DNA from 4 places in the Hymenobacter miniatus genome. Region 3 is predicted to be linked to each of the others. Evidence: riboswitches for the same ligand, from Rfam matches in the RefSeq annotation. Region 3 holds a riboswitch; each other region holds the start of a gene.
What was found. Region 3 has a riboswitch for S-adenosylmethionine ahead of metH (methionine synthase). Riboswitches for the same ligand answer to the same signal wherever they lie in the genome.
Positions count from the first base shown of each region.

Region 1: it holds a riboswitch for S-adenosylmethionine, as region 3 does, so the genes downstream of both, JAO73_RS18925 (O-acetylhomoserine aminocarboxypropyltransferase/cysteine synthase family protein) here and metH (methionine synthase) in region 3, are expected to answer to the same signal.
Region 2: it holds a riboswitch for S-adenosylmethionine, as region 3 does, so the genes downstream of both, JAO73_RS14470 (trans-sulfuration enzyme family protein) here and metH (methionine synthase) in region 3, are expected to answer to the same signal.
Region 4: it holds a riboswitch for S-adenosylmethionine, as region 3 does, so the genes downstream of both, JAO73_RS13145 (ATP-grasp domain-containing protein) here and metH (methionine synthase) in region 3, are expected to answer to the same signal.

Region 1 covers NZ_JAELXR010000014.1:92,174-98,049, reverse strand. The annotation lists gene JAO73_RS18935 (homoserine dehydrogenase) at 1-1,066, opposite strand, end outside; gene metX (homoserine O-acetyltransferase MetX) at 1,280-2,308, opposite strand; gene JAO73_RS18925 (O-acetylhomoserine aminocarboxypropyltransferase/cysteine synthase family protein) at 2,506-3,885, opposite strand; SAM riboswitch class I at 4,275-4,390, opposite strand; gene JAO73_RS18920 (LysM peptidoglycan-binding domain-containing protein) at 4,578-4,868, opposite strand; gene JAO73_RS18915 (hypothetical protein) at 5,052-5,474, shown strand; gene JAO73_RS18910 (erythromycin esterase family protein) at 5,638-5,876, shown strand, end outside.
Region 2 covers NZ_JAELXR010000008.1:236,746-242,621, forward strand. The annotation lists gene pyrG (CTP synthase) at 23-1,669, opposite strand; gene JAO73_RS14460 (hypothetical protein) at 1,831-2,004, shown strand; gene JAO73_RS14465 (Na+/H+ antiporter) at 2,136-3,746, shown strand; SAM riboswitch class I at 3,947-4,061, shown strand; gene JAO73_RS14470 (trans-sulfuration enzyme family protein) at 4,204-5,406, shown strand; gene JAO73_RS14475 (D-alanyl-D-alanine carboxypeptidase/D-alanyl-D-alanine-endopeptidase) at 5,584-5,876, shown strand, end outside.
Region 3 covers NZ_JAELXR010000004.1:316,517-322,392, forward strand. The annotation lists gene metH (methionine synthase) at 1-2,542, opposite strand, end outside; SAM riboswitch class I at 2,614-2,721, opposite strand; gene JAO73_RS08635 (molybdopterin molybdotransferase MoeA) at 3,097-4,320, opposite strand; gene JAO73_RS08640 (SDR family oxidoreductase) at 4,428-5,492, opposite strand; gene moaC (cyclic pyranopterin monophosphate synthase MoaC) at 5,760-5,876, shown strand, end outside.
Region 4 covers NZ_JAELXR010000007.1:220,317-226,192, reverse strand. The annotation lists gene JAO73_RS13155 (M1 family aminopeptidase) at 1-388, opposite strand, end outside; gene JAO73_RS13150 (TonB-dependent receptor plug domain-containing protein) at 591-2,570, shown strand; SAM riboswitch class I at 2,673-2,765, shown strand; gene JAO73_RS13145 (ATP-grasp domain-containing protein) at 3,124-4,119, shown strand; gene JAO73_RS13140 (LLM class flavin-dependent oxidoreductase) at 4,254-5,273, shown strand; gene JAO73_RS13135 (amino acid permease) at 5,376-5,876, shown strand, end outside.

The DNA.
Region 1 (5,876 bases), on a different contig from region 3:
AGGTCAGCACTTCGCGCAGGGCCCCCACGTCGGGGTGGCTCACGTACGCTTCCACGGCCAGGCCCTGGGTAAGCTGAGCGGCTGGCGCCGCGGCCTGCCTGGCGTAGCCGTAGCGCAGGCCGCGGCGCAGGGCCAGCACATCGGCCAGCACGGCCGAGCCGGTGGGGTGGCCCCCGGCGCCCCGCCCTCGCAGGAACTGCGCGCCGGCAAATTCCGCCTCCAGCACCACGCCGTTGAATTCGCGGTCCACGGCGTAGAGCGGCGACTCTGGCCCCACCAGCTGCGGCGTCACCAGCGCCGTGACGCGCCCGTCCGGCAAGCGGTACAAGCCGGCCACCACCTTTATTTTTTGGCCGTGCGCGGCGGCGCGGGCAATGTCGGCCGCCCCAACGCCTTCGATGCCCAGGTTCAGCACTTGTTCGGGGTTCAGGAAAACCCCGTAGGCGTGAGCGGCCAGAATCACGGCTTTCGAGCGCGGGTCGAAGGCGCCCATGTCGAGCGCGGGGTCGGTTTCGGCAAACCCTTGGGCTTGGGCTTCGGCCAGGGCAGGGCCGTAGTCGGAGCCGTCCTCGCCCATGCGCGTCAGCACGTAGTTCGACGAGCCATTGAAAATGCCGCTGACCGCACGCAACGGCTCGTGGCTAAAATATTGGTCGAGCGTGCGAATGACGGGAATGCTGCCGCACACGGCCGCTTCGTAGAGCAGCGTGCCGCCGCACTCCGCCTGCAGCCGCACCAGCTCCGGCAGGTGCCGGGCCAGCATGGCCTTGTTGGCCGTTGCCACGCGGCGGCCCTGGCGCAGGGCCGCGCTCACCAGCCGGAAGGCCTCGGTCGCGTCGTCAATGACTTCCACCAGAAGGTCCAGCTCGGGGTCGGCCAGCAGGTCATCGGCCTGCAGACTAAACCGCTCGGCGGGCAGCGTCCGGGGCTTGGTGGGGCTTTTCACGGCAATGCGCGTCACGGTGAGGCCCAGTTCGGGCTGGCGCTGCACGATGTCGTAGAAGCCCTGCCCCACGCAGCCAAAGCCGATGAGGCCAATGCGCAGGGGCGGTTGGGTTGGGTTCATTTCTTTGATAGATGAGAAGGTTGGGCGTTAATCCCTAGGCGGCTCTTTCATAAGCAAGCTTGTACCATAGCTACGCTCTTTGTGCCGGCCAATGTGTGTTTGTACCAGTGGTTTGGTCTTTGTGCCAATCTGCCGAGATTTGTGCTTCAGCGACAGCTTTCTAAGCCACTGAAGGGGCTTTCTTTTAAATTGATTGCGTTGCTGCGCCAAAAATTAATGCACGAACGTGGGCGCGTAAAACCGCTCCAGAAAGTGCGTAATTCCTGCCGTTTCCAGCAGGAAACCGTCGTGCCCGTAGCGGGAGTCCAGCTCCGCGTACATCGCGCCCGGAATGTGAGCGGCCAGCTCGCGCTGCTCACTCAGCGGAAACAGCACGTCGGACGTGATGCCCAGCACCAGCGTGCGAGCCCCGATGCGCCGCAGCGCCGCCGCCACGCCGCCCCGGCCGCGGCCCAGGTTGTGGCTGTCCATGCTGCGGCTCAGGGCCACGTAGCTATAGGCGTCGAAGCGGGCCACCAGCTTGTCGCCCTGGTAGCGTTGGTAGGTGCTGGCGCGGTGCTCGTGCGGCAGGTGGTCGTCGTCGGGGTCGGTTTGGGTGTCGGCGTAGGCCAAGTAGCTGCGGTAGCTGAGCAGGGCCATGGCGCGGGCGGCGCGCAGGCCTTCGTCGCCCCCGCCGGGCTGGCCGGCGGCGTAAGTGGGGTCGGCTTCAATGGCCAGGCGCTGGGCCTCGTTGAAGGCAATGCCCCAGGCCGAGTGCCGGGCGTTGGTGGCAATGACCACGAGGTGGTCGAACAAATCGGGCCGCTGCACGGCCCACTCCAAGGCCTGCTGCCCGCCCAGCGAACCGCCTATCAGGGTGTGAATGTCGGTGAGGCCCAGGTCCTGGCGCAGGGCCTCGTGCGCCGCCACCAGGTCGCGGATGGTCAGCCGCGGAAAGTGCTGGTAGCGCGGGCGGCCCGTGGCGGGGTCCGGGTCGCGTGGGCTGGTGCTGCCGTAGCAGGAGCCCAGCACGTTGGCGCACACAATGAAGTACTCGGCGGGGTCGTAGTAGCACCCCGGCCCCACCAGCCCCGGCCACCAGGCCAGCACGTCGGCGTTGGCCGTGAGGGCGTGGCACACCCACACCACGTTGTCGCGGTCCTCGTTGAGCTGGCCCCAGGTGCGGTAGGCCACGTGGGCCCCGGCCAGGGTTTCGCCGCTTTCAAGAAGCAGGTCGGGCAGGTGAAAAATATGGTCTGACATGGGTCATCAAGTGTAAAAAAGTCGCTGCAGAACCAGCGCACGAAACCGGCCCTTGGTATCTCACCCCCATCTTTCTCCAACAAACTGCAGGAAAGTGGGCCCGCCCGTGGGCTGGTTCTGCATCGACCTAACTAGCAAGAAGCCGCCAGCGAGACTGGCACCGGCCCACCAGGGGTGGCCCGCTGGCGGCGGTGGGGTTACACTTCCAGCGGCTGGGCGTGCTCTAATTCGGGCTCGGTCACGGCCTCGCCTTCCGTAGGCAGGCTGGCCGTATTGCCCACGGCGTCAAACGCGGCCTGCAAGTCGCCCTTGATGTCTTCAAAATGCTCGATGCCCACCGACAGGCGCAACGACGTGGGCGTGACGCCAGCGGCCAGTTGTTCCTCGTCGCTGAGCTGCTGGTGCGTGGTGGCCGAAGGCTGAATGATGAGCGTCTTAGCGTCGCCCACGTTGGCCAGGTGGCTGATAAGCTTGAGGTTATCGATGAACTGCGTGGCCGTTTCCTTGCTGCCTTTGATGCAGAAGCTCAGCACGCCGCCGAAGCCGCGCTTCAGGTATTTCTGCGCCAGGCGGTGGTAGGGGCTGCTGGGCAAGCCGGGGTAGTTCACGCTTTCCACCTGCGGGTGCTGCTCCAGCCAAGTCGCGATTTTGAGGGCGTTTTCCACGGTGCGCTCCACGCGCAGGCTCAGGGTTTCGAGTCCGATGAGCAGTTGGAAAGCGTTGAACGGGCTCTGCGAGGGGCCGAAGTCGCGCAGGCCTTCCACCCGGGCCCGTATGATGAAGGCGATGTTGCCAAACGGCCCGCCCTTGCCAAATACGTCGTTGAACACTAGGCCGTGGTAGCCTTCGCTGGGCTCGGTGAACTGCGGGAATTTGCCGTTGCCGAAGTCGTAGGTGCCGCCGTCCACAATCACGCCGCCGATGCTGGTGCCGTGCCCGCCAATCCACTTCGTGGCCGACTCTACCACGATGTGCGCGCCGTGCTCCAGGGGCCGAAACAGGTAGCCGCCCGCCCCAAAGGTGTTGTCCACAATCAGCGGCAGGTCGTGCCGGTTGGCAATGGCCGCAATGGCCTCAAAGTCCGGAATACTGAAGCTGGGGTTGCCAATGGTTTCGAGGTAAATGGCCTTGGTATTTTCGTCAATCAACTCCTCAAACGAGGCCGGGTTGTCGCCGTCGGCGAAGCGCACCTCGATGCCCAACCGCTTGAAGGCCACCTTAAACTGGTTGTAGGTGCCGCCGTAGAGGAAGGCCGTGCTCACGAAGTTGTCGCCGGCCTGCAGGATGTTGTTGAGGGCAATGAACTGCGCCGCCTGGCCCGAGCTGGTGGCCAGCGCGGCCACGCCGCCTTCCAGCGCCGCCACACGCTGCTCAAACACGTCGGTGGTCGGGTTCATGAGGCGGGTATAAATGTTGCCGAACTCTTTCAGAGCAAACAGGTTGGCGCCGTGCTCGGCGTTCTTGAACACGTAGCTGGTGGTTTGGTGAATGGGCACCGCGCGCGAGCCGGTGGTGGGGTCGGGCTGCTGGCCGGCGTGGAGTTGCAGGGTTTCGAAGTGCAGGGATTGAGCGGACATGATGGGGGAATGGTTGAAGGTTGAAAAACCGGAATGAGTTGATAGAGAAAGGCGCTAATTGGCTTGTTCATAAGCACTTGAAGCGCAGCAAGTCCCCGAAGTGTGCCCGTGCTGAAGCGGCGGCCTGGTGCGCGCCGAACGTGCCGAAAAGGCGCGCGACGGCCCCGAGAAGCCACCAGAAAATCCAGAAAGGAGGGGAGGGGGTGCCTAAGCCGAAATCAGCTTAGCAACAACACGGGCAGCAACAGCACATTCGCATTCGGGCGAACGGCGCGGCCGGCATGCAACGGCCCGGGGCCGAAACAGAAAAACCCGAAGCCCCGGCGCGCAAAGCAGCCGCAGGAGTCGGGTTGGGAAAGGCGAAACGAGAAGAATTTTCCATGGCACTCGAGTCATATGCCCCAGCGCGGCCAACGCCGCAGTGGGTAGGAATTGGCACCTTTCACAGGAAGGAAGGTTGCCAGCGGGTCAGGGAGCCTAGTCTCTCGCCGCTTCTGTATAAAACGTAAAACTTCCCGCCGTTAGCAGGGAGTACCGGGTTGGTGGGGGCAAATGTACGAGAGAAATTTTTGGACGGGCAAGCAAGCAGGGCGAAATAAATTTTTCGCTGGCCGTTTTCGGACCCGCCCAAACACAAAAAAGCCACCCTGAAACAGAGTGGCTTTTCTCACCTTTTTTCTGCAAAAAAGTACCTAGAGACTAGGTAGGGTTAACACCTGGCCGACTTCGATATGGTCAGGGTTACTGCCGATGGTGGCCTTGTTGGCCTCGTATATCTGATGCCACTTGGCGGCATCGCCGTAGTGGTGTTTGGCAATTTTAGACAGCGAGTCACCGCTTACCACGGTGTACGAATCGCCGGCGGCGGCTGGATTGGCATTGGCCGCGTTTCCGAAAAAATCAGTGCCGCCAGCAGCCGGCTTCGCTGCGGGCTCTACGGGTTTTTGCTCGCCTTTGTCGCTGAGAAAATCAAAGAGTCCCATGGATTTGTTCCGTTTGATGAAAAAAAAATTGAATGAGCCGCCCCGTGGGGTAGCCAACAGGGCCCATATACGGGCCGGCTCCGACGAGGTTACGGCGTAAACTCTTTTGCTTGCGGGTCCGTAAGCCGACGAGTTTGCAACCGCAGGCTTTCTCATTCTTTCACCATTCTTCTTTTTGTGCTCATGAAACTTCAGTCCCTTTTTTCGCTCCGTTATTTCGCCAGCCTGTTGCTGTTGGTGTCGTTGTTTGTCACGGCGTGTGGCAACGACAAAGGCAAGGTAGAAGGCGTGAATATGCTGTACGGCACCGATAGCAAGGTATGGAAAACTGCTAAAGAAACCGATGCCAGTGGCGACAAAGTAAAGCAAACTGACGCGCAAAAACAGCAGGAGCTTCACGTTTTTGCCAACGGCAACTACACCATGACCGACGGCGCCGCCGGTGCCGTGTCGGGCAAGTACACCTTTGACCAGGCCGGTAAAACCATCACCTTCACCCCCGAAGGCAGCGCTACGGCCAACACTTTCGCCGTAGAAACCCTCACCGACGACAAGCTCACGCTGAAGTCGGCCGACGGCGCCACGCTGATGCTGGAAAAGGACTAGGCATCGCCACCAATTCTACAAAAAGCCCCGAACCACAGTGGTTCGGGGCTTTTTTTGTTGTTCAACAGTCGGGCTCAAGCCCGGGCCCAGCGGGAAAAGGCCAGTAACTTGCCGCCACTTTCCGAACTGCACCAAGCAGCCTTCCCACTTTTTTCTGCTACGCATGCTGATTGATTGCAAGGCGGCGGCCCTGGCGGGGGCGCTGCTGCTGGCGGGCGCATTCGCCCAGGCCCAGGCCCCCGCGCCCCTGCCCACCCACGCGGTGCGCAGCATTGCCCCAACCGATACCGATTTTCGGGACCTGGATTTTTTGAAAGCCGAAATCGGCCCGGCGCGGGTGGTGATGCTGGGCGAGCCCACTCACGGCGAAGGCAACGTGTTCGAGGCCAAAATCCGGCTGTT
Region 2 (5,876 bases), on a different contig from region 3:
CTGCAATTGCTTTGAAACCTGCCTACCCCTTGCGGTGCTGAATGGCGGCCCGCACGAAGCGCACGAACAGCGGGTGGGGCTGCTCCACGGTGCTTTTCAGCTCGGGGTGGAACTGACCGGCCACGAACCACGGGTGGCTGGGCAGCTCAATCACCTCCACCAGGCCGGTTTCGGGGTTGGTGCCGGTGGCTTGCAGGCCGGCTTCCTCGAAGCGGGGCAGGTACTGGTTGTTGAACTCGTAGCGGTGGCGGTGCCGCTCGCTGATGTGGTTGCGGCCGTAGGCTTTGGCCGCTTTCGAGCCGCGGCGCAGGTCGCAGGCGTAGGCACCCAGGCGCATGGTGCCGCCTTTCTGGGTGATGTTTTTCTGCTCCTCCATCATGGCAATGACGGGGTTGGGCGTGAGGGCGTCCATCTCGGTGGAGTTGGCGTCGAGCAGGCCCAGCACGTGGCGGGCGTATTCCACCACGGCCACCTGCATGCCCAGGCAGATGCCGAAGAAGGGAATGTTGTTTTCCCGCACGTAGCGCACGGCGGCAATCTTGCCCTCGAAGCCGCGCTCGCCGAAGCCGGGGGCCACCAGCACGCCGTCGCAGCCGTGCAGCAGGCCGGCAATGTTGTCGGGCGTCACGTGGTCGGACTGGATGCTGCGCACCGTCACCTTGCACTCGTTTTGGGCGCCGGCGTGCACAAAGGCCTCGTTGATGGACTTGTAGGCGTCGGGCAGCTCCACGTACTTGCCCACCAGGGCGATGGTCACTTCCTCGGTCGGGTTTTTCAGCTTGCCCAGAAAGTCCTTCCACGCCTCCAAATCCGGCTGCTGGGCGCCACCGGTCAGCTTCAGGCGCTTAATCACCCGCTCGTCCAGGCCCTCTTTGCGCATGAGCAGCGGCACCGAGTAGATGCTGTCGGCGTCGAGGCTTTCGATGACCGAGTTGATTTTGACGTTGCAGAACAGCGCGATTTTGCGCCGCATTTCCATCGGAATCGGGTGCTCGGAGCGGCACACCAGGATGTCGGGCTGCAGGCCGGCCTCGCGCAGGTCGCGCACCGAGTGCTGGGTGGGCTTGGTTTTAAGCTCGCCGGCGGCCTTCAGGAAAGGCAGCAGCGTAAGGTGAATGACCAGCGAATCATTCTCGGGCAGCTCCCAGCGCAGCTGGCGCACGGCCTCCACAAAAGGCAGGCTCTCGATGTCGCCGATGCAGCCGCCGATTTCGGTAATCACCACGTCGAACTGGCCGTTCTGGCCCAGCAGCAGCATGCGCCGCTTGATTTCGTCGGTGATGTGGGGCACCACTTGCACCGTTTTGCCGAGGAAGGCGCCCTCGCGCTCGCGGCGGATGACGTGGTCGTAGATGCGGCCGGTGGTGACGTTGTTGGCCTGCGAGGTGGGCGTGTTCAGGAACCGCTCGTAGTGGCCGAGGTCGAGGTCGGTTTCGGCGCCGTCGTCGGTCACGTAGCACTCGCCGTGCTCGTACGGGTTCAGCGTACCGGGGTCGATGTTGATGTAAGGGTCGAACTTCTGGATGGTGACTCGGAAGCCGCGGGCCTGCAGAAGCTTGGCCAGCGAAGCGGAAATGATTCCTTTGCCGAGTGAAGAAGTGACGCCGCCGGTAACGAAAATGTATTTCGCTGCCGACGCGCTGGGGGAGGGGTTGGAGCGTTCGGGCATGACGGGAGTCAAAAGTACGGCGCCCAAAGTTGGGATGGCGGAAAAAAATGCGCGGCCGGGCCACCAATGCCGCCGCGGCTAGCCCGTGACGGCCCGCAAAAAAGAGGCGGGTATTTCCGCAAACGATTGCAAAAGTTGCTGGGAATTAATACATTTAGTTTATGGCACATTTCATCAATCACCTCGTCCAGAGCTGGGGCCTGAGCCCGGTGCACTACTGGCACTTGCGCCTGCTCACGGCCTTGCTGCTCACGCCGTTGCTGGGCGTGCTCTACGTGGTGCTTTTCGACCGGCCCAAGCGGCCCACGGCGGGCCGCCAGCTGTGGCACCGGTAGAATAGAACGCGCCCAAGCGTTTCGTCATCCTGCTTCGTCGCGCCCGCTGAAGCACAGCGCGCTTGGGCAAGCCGTTTCGTTGGCTGGCGCGGCCGGGTGTTTCTTTGGGCTGGTAAATACAACCCGGCCCCATGTTGCACGAAACCCTGCTCCTCGTTCTCGGCCTGCTGTTCGTCGTGTTTCTGCTGGTGATGCTGGCGCAGCAGCTGCGCATTTCCTACCCCATTTTTCTGGTGTTGGGTGGGCTGGCGCTCAGCTTTGTGCCCGGCCTGCCGCGGGTGGCCATTGCGCCCGATTTAATATTCCTGATTTTCCTGCCGCCGCTGCTCTACGAGGCGGCCTGGACCACCTCCTGGAACGATTTCTGGCGCTGGCGTCGGGCCATTGGGCTGCTCGCGTTTGGGCTGGTGGCCTTTACTTCGGCCATTGTGGCCTACGTGGCGCGGGCCGTCATTCCGGGGTTTACGCTGGGGCTGGGGTTCCTGCTCGGGGGCATCATTTCGCCGCCCGATGCAGTGGCGGCCACTTCAGTGCTGCGCGGCATCAAGGTGCCGCGGCGGGTGACGGCTATTCTGGAAGGTGAGAGCCTGATTAACGACGCCAGCAGCCTGATTGTGTTTCGGTTTGCGTTGCTGGCGGTGTCGTCGGGCGTGTTTGTGTGGCAGGAGGCGGCCACCAGCTTTCTGCTGGTGAGCGGCATGGGGCTGGCGGTGGGGCTGGGCGTGGCCTACGGCTTCTACCTCATTCACAAGTACCTGCCCACCACGCCCAGCATCAACACGGTGCTCACCTTCATGGCGCCCTACGTGATGTATTTGCTGGCCGAGGAATTCCACTTTTCGGGCGTGCTGGCGGTGGTGAGCGGCGGGTTGCTGCTTTCGCACCTGTCGCACCGGGTGTTCGACGCCAACACCCGCCTGCAGGCCAACAGCGTGTGGGCCAGCGTGAGCTTCGTGCTGAATGGGCTGGTGTTCATTCTCATTGGCCTGCAGTTGCCCATTGCGGTGGAAGGGCTGGGCGAATACTCTTTGCAGCAAGGCATTGCCTACGGTTTGCTGATGAGCGGGCTGGTCATTGTCATTCGGCTGCTGTGGATGTACCCGGCGGCGTTCATTCCGCGCTATTTGAGCAAAAGCATCCGCAATGCCGAGCCCAGCCCCGGCTGGCAGGGCACGCTGGTGCTGGGCTGGGCGGGCATGCGCGGGGTGGTGTCGCTGGCCTCGGCGCTATCGGTGCCGCTGATGACCAACGACGGCCTGCAGTTCCCGCAGCGCAACCTCGTTCTGTTCATCACATTTGTGGTCATTTTGGTCACGCTGGTGCTGCAGGGGCTCACGCTGCCGGCCATCATCCGCTTCACCCGGATTGCCGAGCGCGACGACCGCATGCCCCTCGAAGAGCAGGAAGCCGGCGTGCGCCTGCACCTGCGCACCGCGGCCGTGAAGCACCTGCAGCGCCACTACGCCGCCGAAACGGAAGCCAACGAGCTGATTGCCCGCCTGCAGCAGCGCATGCAAACCGAAATCAACCTCACCACCCGCACCCTCAACGCGCTGGAAACCGACCAGGCCGGCCGCGACGCCCTGCGCCAGTACCACCTCGTGCTGCTCGATGTGCTGAACGTGGAGCGCGAGGCCCTGGCCCACCTGCGCCACCACGACAGCTTCGACGACGAAGTGCTGCGCCAGCAGGAAGCCCAACTGGACCTGGACGAGGCCAAGGTGAAGCACATTGAGCGGTAGGGGAGGGCGGCCGGCTGATAACGGAACGTCATGCAGAGCGCAGCGAAGCATCTCGCCTGCTTCAACTAATATCAATTAAATTACTACCACACGCGAGATGCTTCGCTGCGCTCTGCAGGAAGTGCTGATTATTTTTTCCACTCCCTCGCTTGCGTCGTTTCAGGCCGCCGCTATCTTTGCGGCACGCTCCCTAATCGGGGCACTTATCAAGAAAGGCGGAGGGACAGGCCCTGCGATGCCTTAGCAACCAGTAGCAATACCAGGTGCTAAATCCTGTTCTGAATCAGTTTCGGCCGGTTCAGGAGAAGATAAGTCTACAAGATGTTCCCCGACTGCAGCGGTGGTGCTCTTCTGACTTGTCGGAAGGGCTTTTTTTGTGCCCTTTCGGTAAGAAATCTTGAAAGTGCTTAGGTACCCGGGTGCGTTTTCGTCTCAGCCACAAAACGCTCATTGCCTCATGCAAGCCTCCACCCGCCTCATTCAGTCCTTTCCCGTCGACGAACAAACCGGTGCCCTCGCGGTGCCGATATACCAGACCTGTACCTTCGTGCAGGAGTCGCCGGGCGTGCACAAGGGCTACGACTACTCCCGCACCGCCAACCCCACCCGCAGCGCCCTGGAGCAGCTGCTGGCCGGCCTCGAGCACGGCCATTCGGCCTACGCCTTTGCCAGCGGCATGGCCGCCATCGATGCCGTGCTGAAGTTGCTCTCGACCGGCGACCAGATTGTGGCCATCGACGACATCTACGGCGGGGCCTTCCGCCTGTTTGAGCACGTGTACCGCCGTTTCGGCATCGACATCGTGTATTGCGACACCGCCGACCTGGCCCAGGTGCAGGCCGCCATCACCGAGCGCACCAAGCTGGTGTGGCTGGAGACGCCCTCGAACCCCACGCTCAAAGTCTCCGACATTGCCGGGCTGGCCGAGCTGGCCCACGCCGCCGGTGCCTGGCTGTGCGTCGACAACACCTTTGCTTCGCCCGTGCTGCAGCAGCCCATTCTGCTGGGCGCCGATTTGGTGGTGCACAGCGCCACCAAGTATTTGGGCGGCCATTCCGATTTGATTGCCGGCGCCGTGGTGGCAGCTACCGAAGAGCTGGGCAAGCAAATCCAGTTCATTCAAAACGCCTCGGGGGCCATACTGGGGCCGTTCGATTCGTTTTTGGTGATTCGCGGGCTCGAAACCCTGCATTTGCGCATTGCCCGGCACTGCAGCGCGGCCCTGCAGGTGGCCCGCTTCCTGCAAAGCCGCCCCGAAATCCAGGCTGTGTATTACCCCGGGCTGGAATCGCACCCCAACCACGGCCTGGCCCGGCAGCAGCAGCCCGACGGTTTTGGCGGCATCATCGCGCTGGTGCTGAAAGACGACACCGTGGACGCGGCCACGCAACTTGCCACCAGCCTGAACTACTTCAAGCTGGCCGTGAGCCTGGGCGGCGGCAAGAGCCTGGTGTGCCATTCGGCTTCGATGACGCACACGGCCATCCCGGCCGAGCAGCGCCGCGCCGCCGGCTTTGCCGACAGCCTGCTGCGCCTCTCCATTGGCCTGGAGGCCGCCGACGACCTCATTGCGGATTTGGCGCAGGCGCTCGATGGCTTGGGCGCTGCCGCGGCCAGCGCACCGCTGGCGGTGCCCGAAGCAGAGGCCGTGCTGGCCTAGCCGCAACGGCGGGCGGCAGGCTGGCTGCGCGAAGAAGCCAGTCAGTGGCCGCCCGCCGTTACGGGAGCCGCCACCGGGCCCAATGGCGGCCGTTTTATTCGGCCGATTTTTGGGCGCCAAGCATGATTTGGGCCATAAAAGCCTCCCCGACCGTGTCTGTTGCGTAAGTTGCGGCCGATGCTACGTTCCCTGTATTTTCTGTTGCTGCTGACGCTGGGGGCCACCCAGCTGCCGGCTTGCGCGCAAACCGCCACCACCCCGCCGGCCACCGCCGCCACGGCGCCGGGCCGGCCGCTGCCCTGGCTCGATTCGTTGCTGAATAGCTCGGCCATCCTGCGCCAGCACCAGGTGGGCCTGAGCTTGGCCTATGCCGACAGCACGAAGCCGTTCTACGGCTACCAAGAAGCCAAATACTTCACCCCGGCCAGCAACATGAAGCTGTTCAGCTTTTATGCCGGGCTGCACCTGCT
Region 3 (5,876 bases):
TTTTCACGGCCGTGTGCAGGCGCGAGGTAGTAGCCCCGCCAATGAGCAGGGGCGTTTTCATGCCGCGCTTTTCCATGGCCTGGGCCACGTACACCATTTCATCGAGCGAGGGCGTGATGAGGCCGGACAGGCCAATGACGTCCACGTTTTGCTTCTGGGCTTCGTCAAGAATTTTCTCCAGCGGCACCATCACGCCGAGGTCCACGATGTCGAAGTTGTTGCAGGCCAATACCACGCCCACAATGTTCTTGCCGATGTCGTGCACGTCGCCCTTCACCGTGGCCATCAGGATTTTGCCGGCCGTCTGGCGGTCCGAGCCCTGCTTATCGGCCAGCAGATACGGCTCCAGGTAGGCCACCGCCTTTTTCATCACGCGGGCCGATTTCACTACCTGCGGCAGGAACATTTTGCCGGCCCCGAACAGGTCGCCCACCACGTTCATGCCGGCCATCAGCGGGCCCTCAATCACGTCGAGCGGGCGGGCCAGCTCCCGGCGGGCGGCCTCGGTGTCTTCGTCGATAAACTCGGTAATGCCCTTCACCAACGCGTGCGACAGGCGCTCCTGCACCGGCAGGCTGCGCCACTCGTCGGCTTTCACTTCGGCCTTGTCCTTCTGTTTCACCGTGTCGGCAAATTCCACCAGGCGCTCGGTGGCGTCGGCGCGGCGGTTGAGCAGCACGTCTTCAACCAATTCCAGCAAATGGGGCTCGATTTCATCGTACACGCCGAGCTGGCCGGGGTTCACGATGCCCATGTCCAGGCCGGCCCGGATGGCGTGGTAGAGGAAGGCCGTGTGCATGGCCTCGCGCACCACGTCGTTGCCGCGGAAGGAGAACGAAATGTTCGAAATGCCGCCGCTGGTGAGCGCGCCGGGCAGGTTCGTCTTAATCCAGCGCACGGCCTCGATGAAGTCGAGCGCATAGTTGCGGTGCTCGTCCATGCCCGTGCCCACGGTCAGGATGTTGGGGTCGAAAATGATGTCGGACGGGTCGAAGCCCACTTCCTTCGTCAGAATGTCGTAGCTGCGCTGGCAGATTTCGATGCGGCGCGCCAGCGAGTCGGCCTGGCCGTTTTCGTCGAAGGCCATCACCACCACGGCCGCGCCGTACTGGCGCACCGTGTGGGCCCGCTCGCGGAAGGCCGCCTCGCCTTCTTTCAGCGAGATGGAGTTCACGATGCTCTTGCCCTGCACGCATTTCAGGCCGGCTTCGAGCACGCTCCACTTCGAGGAGTCAATCATGACGGGCACCCGCGCAATGTCGGGCTCCGAGGCGATGAGGTGCAGAAACGTCGTCATCACCTGCTCCGAATCGAGCATGCCCTCGTCCATGTTGATGTCGAGCACCTGGGCGCCTTCTTCCACTTGCAGGCGGGCCACGGCCAGGGCTTCCTCGTACGCGCCGGTGCGAATGAGGCGGGCGAAAGCGCGCGAACCCGTCACGTTGCAACGCTCGCCCACGTTCACGAACAGGCTTTCCTCTTTGATGGTAAACGGCTCCAGTCCGCTCAGGCGCGTGGAAGGCGTGGGTACGGAGGGCAATTGGCGGGGCTGGTATTTCTCGGCCAGCTTGCTCAGCTCGGCAATGTGCTGGGGCGTGGTGCCACAACAACCACCCACCACCGTCACGATGCCTTCCTTCAGATATTCCTCCACCAGCGCCGCAAATTCCTGCGCCGATTCATCATACCCACCAAAAGCGTTGGGCAAACCCGCGTTGGGATAAGCCGAAATGTGCACGTCGGAAATGCGGCTCAATTCCTCCACGTACTGCTTGAGCTGGTGGGCCCCGAGGGCGCAATTCAGGCCCACGCTCAGCAGCGGCAGGTGGCGGATAGAGTTCCAGAATGCCTCCACCGTCTGGCCGCTCAGCGTGCGGCCCGAGGCGTCGGTGATGGTGCCCGAAATCATGACGGGCACCACGCGGCCGCCTTCGTCGAAGAACTTCTGCACGGCGTAGAGCGCGGCTTTGGCGTTCAGCGTGTCGAAGATGGTTTCGATGAGCAGCGTGTCCACGCCGCCGTCCACGAGGCCGCGCACTTGCTCCAGGTAAGCCGTGGCCAGCTCGTCGAAGGTCACGGCGCGGAAGCCGGGCCGGTTCACGTCGGGCGAGAGCGAGGCGGTGCGGTTGGTGGGGCCCACGGCGCCGGCCACGAAGCGCGGCCGCTCGGGCGTGCTGTACTCGTCGGCCGCCTCGCGGGCCAGGCGGGCCGACTCGTAATTCAGCTCGTACACAATGTGCTCCAGCCCATAGTCGGCCTGCGCAATGGTAGTGCCGGAGAAGGTGTTAGTTTCCACCATGTCGGCCCCGGCGGCGAAGTACTCGGCGTGAATGCCCTTGATGATGTCGGGCCGCGTCAGGCTCAGCAGGTCGTTGTTGCCGCGCAGGGGCTTGGGGTGGTCGGCGAAGCGCGTGCCGCGGAAATCCTCCTCCGTGAGCAGATGGCGCTGAATCATGGTGCCCATGGCGCCATCGAGAATCAGCAGGCGCTGGCGGAGCAGCTCGGGAAGGGGAGAGGGGGCGGCGAGGGTGGCAGTGGACATTTCTTTCGGGGGCGAATAGCTACGGAAGCGCGTATCCAGAAAGAAACCCGTGCGCAGGCGCACAGTTCCGGCTGTCATCTTCTTTCACCAAAACGGCGGTGAAACGGGAGTTGGCACCTACTCGCGGTAGGTTGCCAAGACGTCATCGGGCCCGGTCCCTCGGTCTTTCTGGATAGCAGCGTAGGACGAAGATACAACACTGCCACAAAAACAACCCCACGTCGAAATCAGACCAAAAAACTGCGGCCCCGGCCCACGCCAACAAGGGCGCAGGCCGGGGCCGTTTGGCATAACGAAAAGAACGAAGGCTAGTCTTTCTTCACGCAATTGGGGACGGTTTTGCCGTCCTTTTTCTTGGTGCCCTCCTGCTCGTAGCCTTTCCAGCAGGGGTCTTTTTTGGCGGTGCTTGCTTTTTTCGTCGGCATAATCGGGTGGGTTGCGGTGAGAAAAAAGACGGTGGCCAATGCGCCGGGCCACCTTCAACACTCAGCCGCTGGCGCTGCGGCTCCCGTTGCTTTACGGAGCCAGCGCACGGAGGTTCCCCAACATCCGGCCTACAGCGCCCACGCCGGCCACGCGCTGCCCGCCGCAAACACGGCCGGCTCGGGCGGCAGCTCCAGAAATGCGGTGGCGCCCACAAGCCCCATCATGTCGCCGGAGCCGCCCACGCGCAACGGCGTGGCCAGACGGCGGCCCTCGGCGTCCACGGCCAGACGCACGGGCACGAAGTGCGTGAGCGGGGGCTTGAAATTGATGTTCGCGGTGAGCACGGCCGGTTGCGGGGCCTCGTCCGTGGCGGCCGCTTCGGCGGCGCCTTCGGGCTGTTGCACGGCGCGCAGCCAGGGCCGCACGTAGCGGCAGGCCGTGATGAAAGTCGACACCGGATTGCCGGGCAGCCCAAACACCACCGGCCCGCCGGCCCGCGCCCCAAACCACAGCGGCTTGCCCGGCCGCTGCTGCACTTCGTGAAATATTTCCCTGACGTGCAGTTCGCGCAGCAGGCCCGGCAGGTGGTCGGCGCGGCCCTTGCTCACGGCGCCGCTCAGCACCACGGCGTCGAAGCCCGCGCCCAGAATTTTGGTGAGGCCGTCGCGCAGTTCGTCCAGCGCATCGGGCAGGTGGAACAGGGAAACGTCGGCCCCCTGCTGGCCGAAAAGCGCCTGCAAGGCATAGGCGTTAGACCGCCGAATCTGGTGCGGCAGCGGCGTTTCCTGAATGCCCACCAGCTCGTCGCCGGTGCTCACTACGGCCACGCGGGCGGCGCGCGTTACCTGCATTTCGGCGGCGCCCACGGTGGCGGCCACGGCCAGTTCGGCGGGCCCGAGGCGGGTGCCGGGCAGCAGCAGGGCCTCGCCCGCGCGGCGGTCGGCGGCCTGGTGGTGGATGTTGACGCCGGGGGCTTCGGGCGGCGGAATCTGGACGGTGGCGCGGTTGTCGTGCAGCAGGATGTCCTCGTAACGGACCACCACATCGGTACCGGCGGGGAGCACGGCGCCCGTCATCACCTCCACTGCTTGCCGGGGGCTGAGCAGCGGCCGGGGCGGGGCGCCGGCGTACTGGGCGTGTTGGATTTCAAACTCGGTCTGGCCCCCGGCCCAGGCGGCGTGGGCCACCGCAATGCCGTCCATGGCCACCCGGTTGAAGGGCGGGAAGTCGCGGTCGGCCGTCAGCGTCTCGGCCAGGATGCGGCCAGCGGCGTGGGGCAGGGCGACGGTTTCAGTCGGCAGGGGGCGGGCCGTGGCGAGTACGCGGGCCGTGGCTTCGGCGGGAGTGAGCATGGAGAATTTTGTTGCGGTGCGGAACAGGGGGAACGCAGGTCAAAGAAAACAGCCCGTCATGCTTCGGCTGCGCTCAGCATGACGGGCTAAGTATTTTTTCGTTGACGCTACGGAATCAACCGGTCCTCGCGCAGCTGGGCAAACAAATCAAAGAAGGAATCCTCCGTTGACTGGAACACGGTGAAGCCGCGCTTGCGGCTGTTGGCCATGTCGGTTATCACTTCAATGGGCCGGCCCAGGTCCAGGTCGGTGTGCCAGGGCGAAGCCAGGCGGCTCAACTCTGCCTCGGCCAGGCCGTGCTTGGTGGCAATTGCACGCCACAGCTCCGCGTCGCCCGCCATTTCGGCTTCCAGCGGGTGGATGCTGCCATCGAAACCCACGGCCGGCACGCCAAACCAATCGGCCAGGCGGCCCCACAGCTGGCTCCAGCGGAAAACGTCGCCGTTCACCACGTTGTAGGCCTCGTTGCGGGCGGCGTCGGTGGTGGCGGCCCACACCAGCTGCTTAGCGATGACGCGGGCATCGGTCACGTCCGACAAACCTTCCCACTGGGCCTTCGAGCCGGGCCAGCGGAACGGCCGGCCGGTTTCCTTGCAAATGCTGGCGTACACGGCCAGCGTGGTGCCCAGGTTCATGAGGTTGCCCACCGCTTTGCCGATGATGGTGTGCGGCCGGTGGATGCTCCAGGTGAAGCCGTCGCGCGCGGCGGCGTACACTTCGTCTTCCTGGGCGTAGTAAAAATTGTCGAGCGCCAGCCGGGGCTGCGACTCGCGCAGCGGCGTGGGCGGGGCCACCCCGCCGCTCACGTACGCTTCAAATGGCCCCAGATAATGCTTCAGACCGGTTACCAGCGCCACGTGCTGCACCGAATGCTTTGGGCCGAGCACGGCCAGCAGGTTGCGCACCATGGCACTATTCACGCGGATGTTCTCCGCTTCGGTGTCGTTGCGCATCCAGCTGGTGATGAAAACGTGCGTGGGCCGAAGGTCGGCCAGGGCGGTTTCGAGGCTGGCTACGTCCAGCAGGTCAGCGGCCACGGGCTGCAGGCCGGCGATGTCGGTGCCGGGGCGGCGGGCCAGGCCGTAGGTGGTCCAGTTATTGGCCAGCAGTTCCTGGGCCAGGTTGCTGCCGATGATGCCGCTGGCACCAACAACTAATGCGGTATTGCTCATGATGAAAGTCGAAAGGAATAGAGCCGGCCCGGATGGGTCGGCGCGACGGGTTTCGTCGGATTGCCGGGGCGGCTTGGCCCGGTGCCGGGTTGGAAACGGCTGCCAGTCTCAATAGTTTGCGGCAAAACAATTGGCTGCTGAGTTGGCTAAGTGAGAAGCAGCGCGGACTTTTAGTCCGCGACACCGGTTGTCCTTTGGCGCCGCCAACCAAAAGTTCGCGCCATAATCTGCCCAACGATTAGACGCCATTATGCGTCTCTACGGCCTATGCTTACCAAGAATTTTACCCACGTCAACGCCGCCAACCAGCCCACCATGGTGGATGTGGGCCAGAAAACGCCCACCCGCCGCGTGGCCCGTGCCCACTGCCGCGTGGTGCTGGGC
Region 4 (5,876 bases), on a different contig from region 3:
CGGTGTAGTCGAGGTAAACGGTGTATTCTTCGCCCGGCTTGAAGGTGCGCCCCAGGTTGATGCGCAGGTTCATGCCGTCGGCGTAGTTGTACTTGAGCGCGGTTTGCTGGCCGCCGGTCACCAGGGCCACGGCCTTGATGTCCATGCCTTTGGCATCGAGGCGCAGCGAATCGGTGGGGTAGGCGTGGGGCTTGAGCGTGACCCACTCCTTGCCGTAGAGGTAGCGTTTGGCGTAGTCGAAGCGCACGTCGAGCTTGGTGTGCACCAAGTCGTTAATCTTGGTGGCCGAAGCGCGGTAGGGCGATTCGGACTTGGCGCCGGGGGCCTGGGCATAGGCGGCGCTGGTGGCTACGAGGCCAAGCAGGCCCAGCAGAGAAAGATGTTTCATTCAGAGAACAGCGGTGAGTGAAAATGGGAGTTCGCGCGAAGGACCGGGCCGCGGCGTAGGAGTTGCTTGGCGCAGCCACGAAAGTAGCGTGGGCGCCGCGAGTCTGTGCCGCGGTGCCGGGGCCGCGCTGCCGGGGCCGGGAGGGAACGGACGCGCCGAGCCGGGCGACAGTAAGTTTGTACCCTCATCAACCTCCTGCTTAATGCGACCAATTCGCTACGCTACGCCACTTTTCTGCTCATTTTTTGCCCTTAACTCGTTCGCCCAGACTGCCCCGGCCGACAGCGCCCGCAGCCTGCGCGAGGTGACGGTGTACGGCTCGCGCCTGAACCAAGTGGCTGGCCAGACGGGTCGTTACGTGTCCGTAATTCCGGGCCGCACGCTGAGCCAGTACCCCGTGGCCTCGCTCGACGACCTGCTGCGCCTGCTGCCGGCCCTGGAAGTGCAGAGCCGCGGCAATTTTGGCACCCAGGCCGACATCACCCTGCGCGGCTCCACCTTCAACCAAGTCCTGATTCTGCTGGACGGCATGCGGCTGAACGACCCGCTCACCGGGCACTTTGCGGGCTACTTTCCCATCGCGCCGGCCGAGATTGAGCAGATTGAAGTGGTGCGCGGCCCGGGCGCGGCCCTCTACGGCCCCGACGCCGTGGGCGGCTTCGTCAACATCGTAACCAAAACCTTTGCCGCCACCCACCGCCCCGATGCCCTGGAGCTGGGCGGGACCTTCCTGGCCGGCGAGTACGACCTGAAAAGCACCAACGCCGGCTTCTACGGCCAGGAAAAGGGGCTGCGCCTGGCCGGTGGCATCCTCAACAACACGGCCAGCGGCCAGCAGCTGAACCTGCCCGGCGGCGGGCGCAACGATTTCAAGCTCAATACTTATTCGCTGTCGGGCGCTTACCAGATTAGCGACAAGCTGAGTGCCGCGGCCCGCGCCAGCTTCGACCGGCGCGACTACAATGCCCAGAATTTCTACACCACCGCAGCCGGCGACCGAGCCCGCGAAACCACGGCGCGCGACTGGTACCAGGGCCAGCTGCGCTACGACTGGAGCGCCCGCGCCCGCACCGAGCTGCAGTTGGTGAGCACCGCCAGCACCGACTACTATCTCTACACGCCCGCTTCGGTGGCCAGCAGCCACCTCATGCACTACCTCAACGTGCAGGGCCAGCACCAACTTACCTTCTCGGACAAGGTGCGCCTGACCCTGGGCGGCCAGGCCGACCGCCGCGCCGTGCGCAGCAACGACCAGGGCCGCCACGCCGTGTGGCACCAGGGCGCCTTTGCCGTGGCCGGCCTCACCCCAACCCCGGGCCTGAGCCTGACGGCCGCCCTGCGCCTCGACCACGACCAAGCCTACGGCACCGAAGTGGTGCCTCAGCTCACGGCCAGCCAGCAGGTGGGGGAGAAGCTCACGGTGCGCGGCGCCGTGGGCCGGGCCATTCGGGCCGCCAATTTCACGGAGCAATACTACTCGTCCATCCGCCCCGGCACGGTGCCCTCGGGCTTCAACATCGGCAACCCCAACCTCAGCGCGGAGCGCACCTGGAGCTACGAGGGCGGGCTTGATTTTCAGCCCCTGCCGGTGCTCACGCTGCGCGCCACTTACTTCAACCGCTACGGCCGCAACCTGATTGACTACGTGGGCCAATCCGGCAGCCAGGTAATTGAAACCACGGGCCTCACCAACCTCAACCCCGCCGCCACCTACCGGCTGGCCCAAAACCTGTTTGCCGTGACTACTCAGGGCCTGGAGCTGGAAGCCACCGCCCGCGCCCAACTGGCGCCCCAGCTGCGGCTCGACGGCAGCGTGGGCTACACCTATACCCAGTTGGACGTGGCCGGCGACGTGGTGTCGCAGTACCTGAGCAACGTGGCCAAGCAGCTGATTACCGGCAACGTGAGCTTGACGCACCGGCGCTTCAGCGTGGGCGTGGGGGGCGTGTACAAGCAGCGCGCCGGCCAGCGCACCACTCCCAGCGCCACCGTCAACGACGCGGAGCTGACGCCCAGCTACGTGGTGATAAACGGCCGCCTCGACGTGGCGCTGCTGCCCGGGCGCGTGTGGGTGGTGGGGCAGGCCCAAAACCTGTTCAATGCGCAGTATTCCGACTTGCTGGGGGCCCAGATGCCCGGTCGCTGGCTGATGGCCGGTGTGCGGCTGGCCCTGCGCAACTAGCGCCTACCGTCCCCTCAAAAACAGCAGAAGCCCCCGATTTGGAACAAGTCGGGGGCTTCTGCTGTATCTTTGCCGTATCAATTCTTTCTCCCTGAAGGATTGTTTTTATACAGAGGCGCTGAGAGACAGGCTCTACGACGCGCCGGCAACCACCCGCAACCGCGGGCACGGTGCCAATTCCTGACCATATAAAAACAAGTTGCCGTGGAAGCCCCCAACAACCAACCCGTTTTTCTTGCCGCTTTTCGTGCCCGCGCCGCTGCCATGCGTTGCGTTGGCATGGCGTGTTGTTGCTGTTGTTGTCCGGCCTAACCCGCTGTAGTTTTTTCATCGCGGGTAGCCAAAGCTGAGTCCGGAGCAAGTTGGCTTCGCCGGGCCGCCGTGTGCGGCGTCCGGCTTGCCTGCCCGCCTCGGCGTTTCGGCCTCTTCCGACCCCGGCTCAGCGCCTTGCTCTGCGCAATTCCATTCCTGTCTCATGTCGGGCTTTGCCAGTTCACCACCTGCGTTGAGCAGCGTGCCCGCTTGCCTACGTTTCAACCCCCTCATTTCCATTATGTCTGCTGCTCAAAAGCCCATTGGCATCTACTTCGAACACCCCGAATGGTTCAAGCCGCTCTTCGCAGAGCTGGACCGCCGCGGGCTGCCCTACGAGAAAATTGATGCCGCCCACCACCTCTTCAATCCCGCCGAAAAGGAAAGCCGCTACAGCCTCGTGGTCAACCGCATGAGCTCCTCGGCCTACCTGCGCGGGCACGGGCAGGGCATTTTTCACACGGCGGGCTACGCCACGCATTTGGAGCGCATTGGCACGCGCATCATCAACGGCTCGGCGGCCACGGCCATCGAGACCAACAAGGCCCGGCAGCTGTCGCTGTTCGAGTCGCTTGGCCTGAAATACCCGAAGTCGTTTGTGATTAACCACGCCTCGCGGGCCGTCGACGCCGCCCGCGAGCTGCGCTTCCCGGTGGTGGTGAAGGTGAACATCGGCGGCAGCGGCGCGGGCATCATCCGCTTCGACACGCTGGAAGGCCTGCAGGCCGCCGTCGACAACAACCAGATTGACCTCGGCATCGACCAGACCGCGCTGGTGCAGGAATACGTGACGCCCCGCGGCGGCCACATCCACCGCGTCGAAACGCTGGACGGCAAGTTTCTCTACGCCATGAAGGTGTACACCACCGGCGAAAGCTTCAACCTGTGCCCGGCCGAAATCTGCCAGATTCCGGAGGAGCAGTCGGCCGAGTTCTGCCTGACCGAAGCGCCCAAGAAGGGCATTCAGGTGGAGGCCTTCACGCCGCCAGCCGAGGTGATTGCCGCTGTGGAGCGCATCGTGGCCGCCGCCAAAATTGACGTGGGCGGCATCGAATACTTGATTGACGACCGCACCGGCGACGTCCTGTTCTACGACATCAACGCCCTGTCCAACTTCGTGGCCGACGCCGTGAACGTGGTCGGCTTCGACCCCTACGCCCGGTTTGTGGACTACCTGGAGTCGCAGCTGCCCGCGGCCGTGGCCACCACGGCGCCGGCCGAGCTGGCCACCGCTTAACGCCCCAACAACCCGGTCCCCGCGCGGAGTTTGCCGGAGCATTTCTACCGCTTCGTTGCAGCGAAGTTGCCCACTCACCAGGTAGGAGTGCTTCGGCAAGCTCCGCAGGAGGACCCCTCAAAATCGCCAACAGCATGAAATTTGGATATTGGATGCCCATTTTCGGGGGCTGGCTGCGCAACGTCGAAGACGAGCAGATGCCCACCGACTGGAGCTATGTGAAGCAGCTGGCGCAGCGCAGCGAGGCCTGGGGCTACGACCTCACGCTGATTGCGGAGCTGTACTTGAACGACATCAAGGGCACCGAGGCGCCGTCGTTGGAAGCCTGGAGCACGGCCGCTGCGCTGGCCGCCGTCACCGAGCAGCTGGAAATCATGGTGGCCGTGCGCCCCACCTTCCACAACCCCGCGCTGCTGGCCAAGCAGGCCGCCAACATCGACCTGATTGCTCCCGGCCGCCTGTCGCTCAACGTGGTGAGCAGCTGGTGGCGCGACGAGGCCACCAAATACGGCCTGCACTTCGAGCAGCACGACGACCGGTACGCCCGCACCAAAGAGTGGCTCGACGTGGTGACCAACGTGTGGAAGCAGGACCATTTCAGCTACCAGGGCAAGTACTACCAAGTGGCCGACAACATCTTGCAGCCCAAGCCGGCCAAGGCGCCGTTCCTGTACGCCGGCGGCGAGTCGGAGGCTGCTAAAGACCTCATTTCGAGCCAGTGCGACGGCTACGTGATGCACGGCGACTCGCCGGAACAAATTGGGGCCCGCATTGCCGACATGCGCCGCCGCCGCGAGCAGAAAGGCCTCCCGCCCATGAAGTTTGGCGTGGCCGGCTACACCGTGGTGCGCGATACCGAGCAGGCCGTGAAAAAGGAGCTCGACCGCATCACCAACGTGCAGGCGTCGGCTTCGGGCTACGGCAACTACCAGCAGTGGCTGGCCGGCACGCAGCTGGAGCAGCAGGTGTCGCTGCAGGATTATTCGGTGTCGAACCGCGGCCTGCGCACGGGGCTCACCGGCACGCCCGCCCAGCTGCAGGACCGCATCGGGGCCTTCGAGCAGGTGGGCGTGGACTTCTTCCTGCTGCAAGCCAGCCCGCAACTGGAGGAGATGGAGCGGTTTTCGGAGTCGGTTATTCAGGTGTTGGCGTAACCCACGCCAGCACCGGAGAAACGTCATGCCTCGCTGTGCGCTGCATGACGTTCTATTTTTTCGTCATTCAACGTGCCCCGGTTGGCGCGTTCACCCATTTTCATGCTTAAAAAATCACTCGAGCTGCTTCGTGCCGAAGCGGCCGAAACGGGGGCTAACACCCTCAAGCGCAGCCTTAACGGCATCAGCCTCGTTGCCATTGGCATCGGCGTAATTATCGGAGCGGGGTTGTTTTCGCTCACCGGCATAGCCGCGGCCAACAACGCCGGGCCGGCCGTGACGCTTTCTTTCGTGGTGGCGGCCGTGGGCTGCGCCTTCTCGGCGCTGTGCTACGCCGAGTTTGCGGCGCTGGTGCCCGTATCGGGCAGCGCCTACACCTACTCGTATGCCACCATGGGCGAGCTGTTTGCCTGGATTATTGGCTGGGACTTGGTGCTCGAATACTCGGTGGGCGCGGCCACGGTGGCCATCAGTTGGTCGCAATACCTCATCAAGTTTCTGGGCAAGTACGGGCTGCACATTCCGGCGCAGTTGGTGATGTCGCCGTTTGAAAGCGCCAAGCTGGCCGACGGCTCCACCGTGAGCGGGGTCGTGAACGTGCCG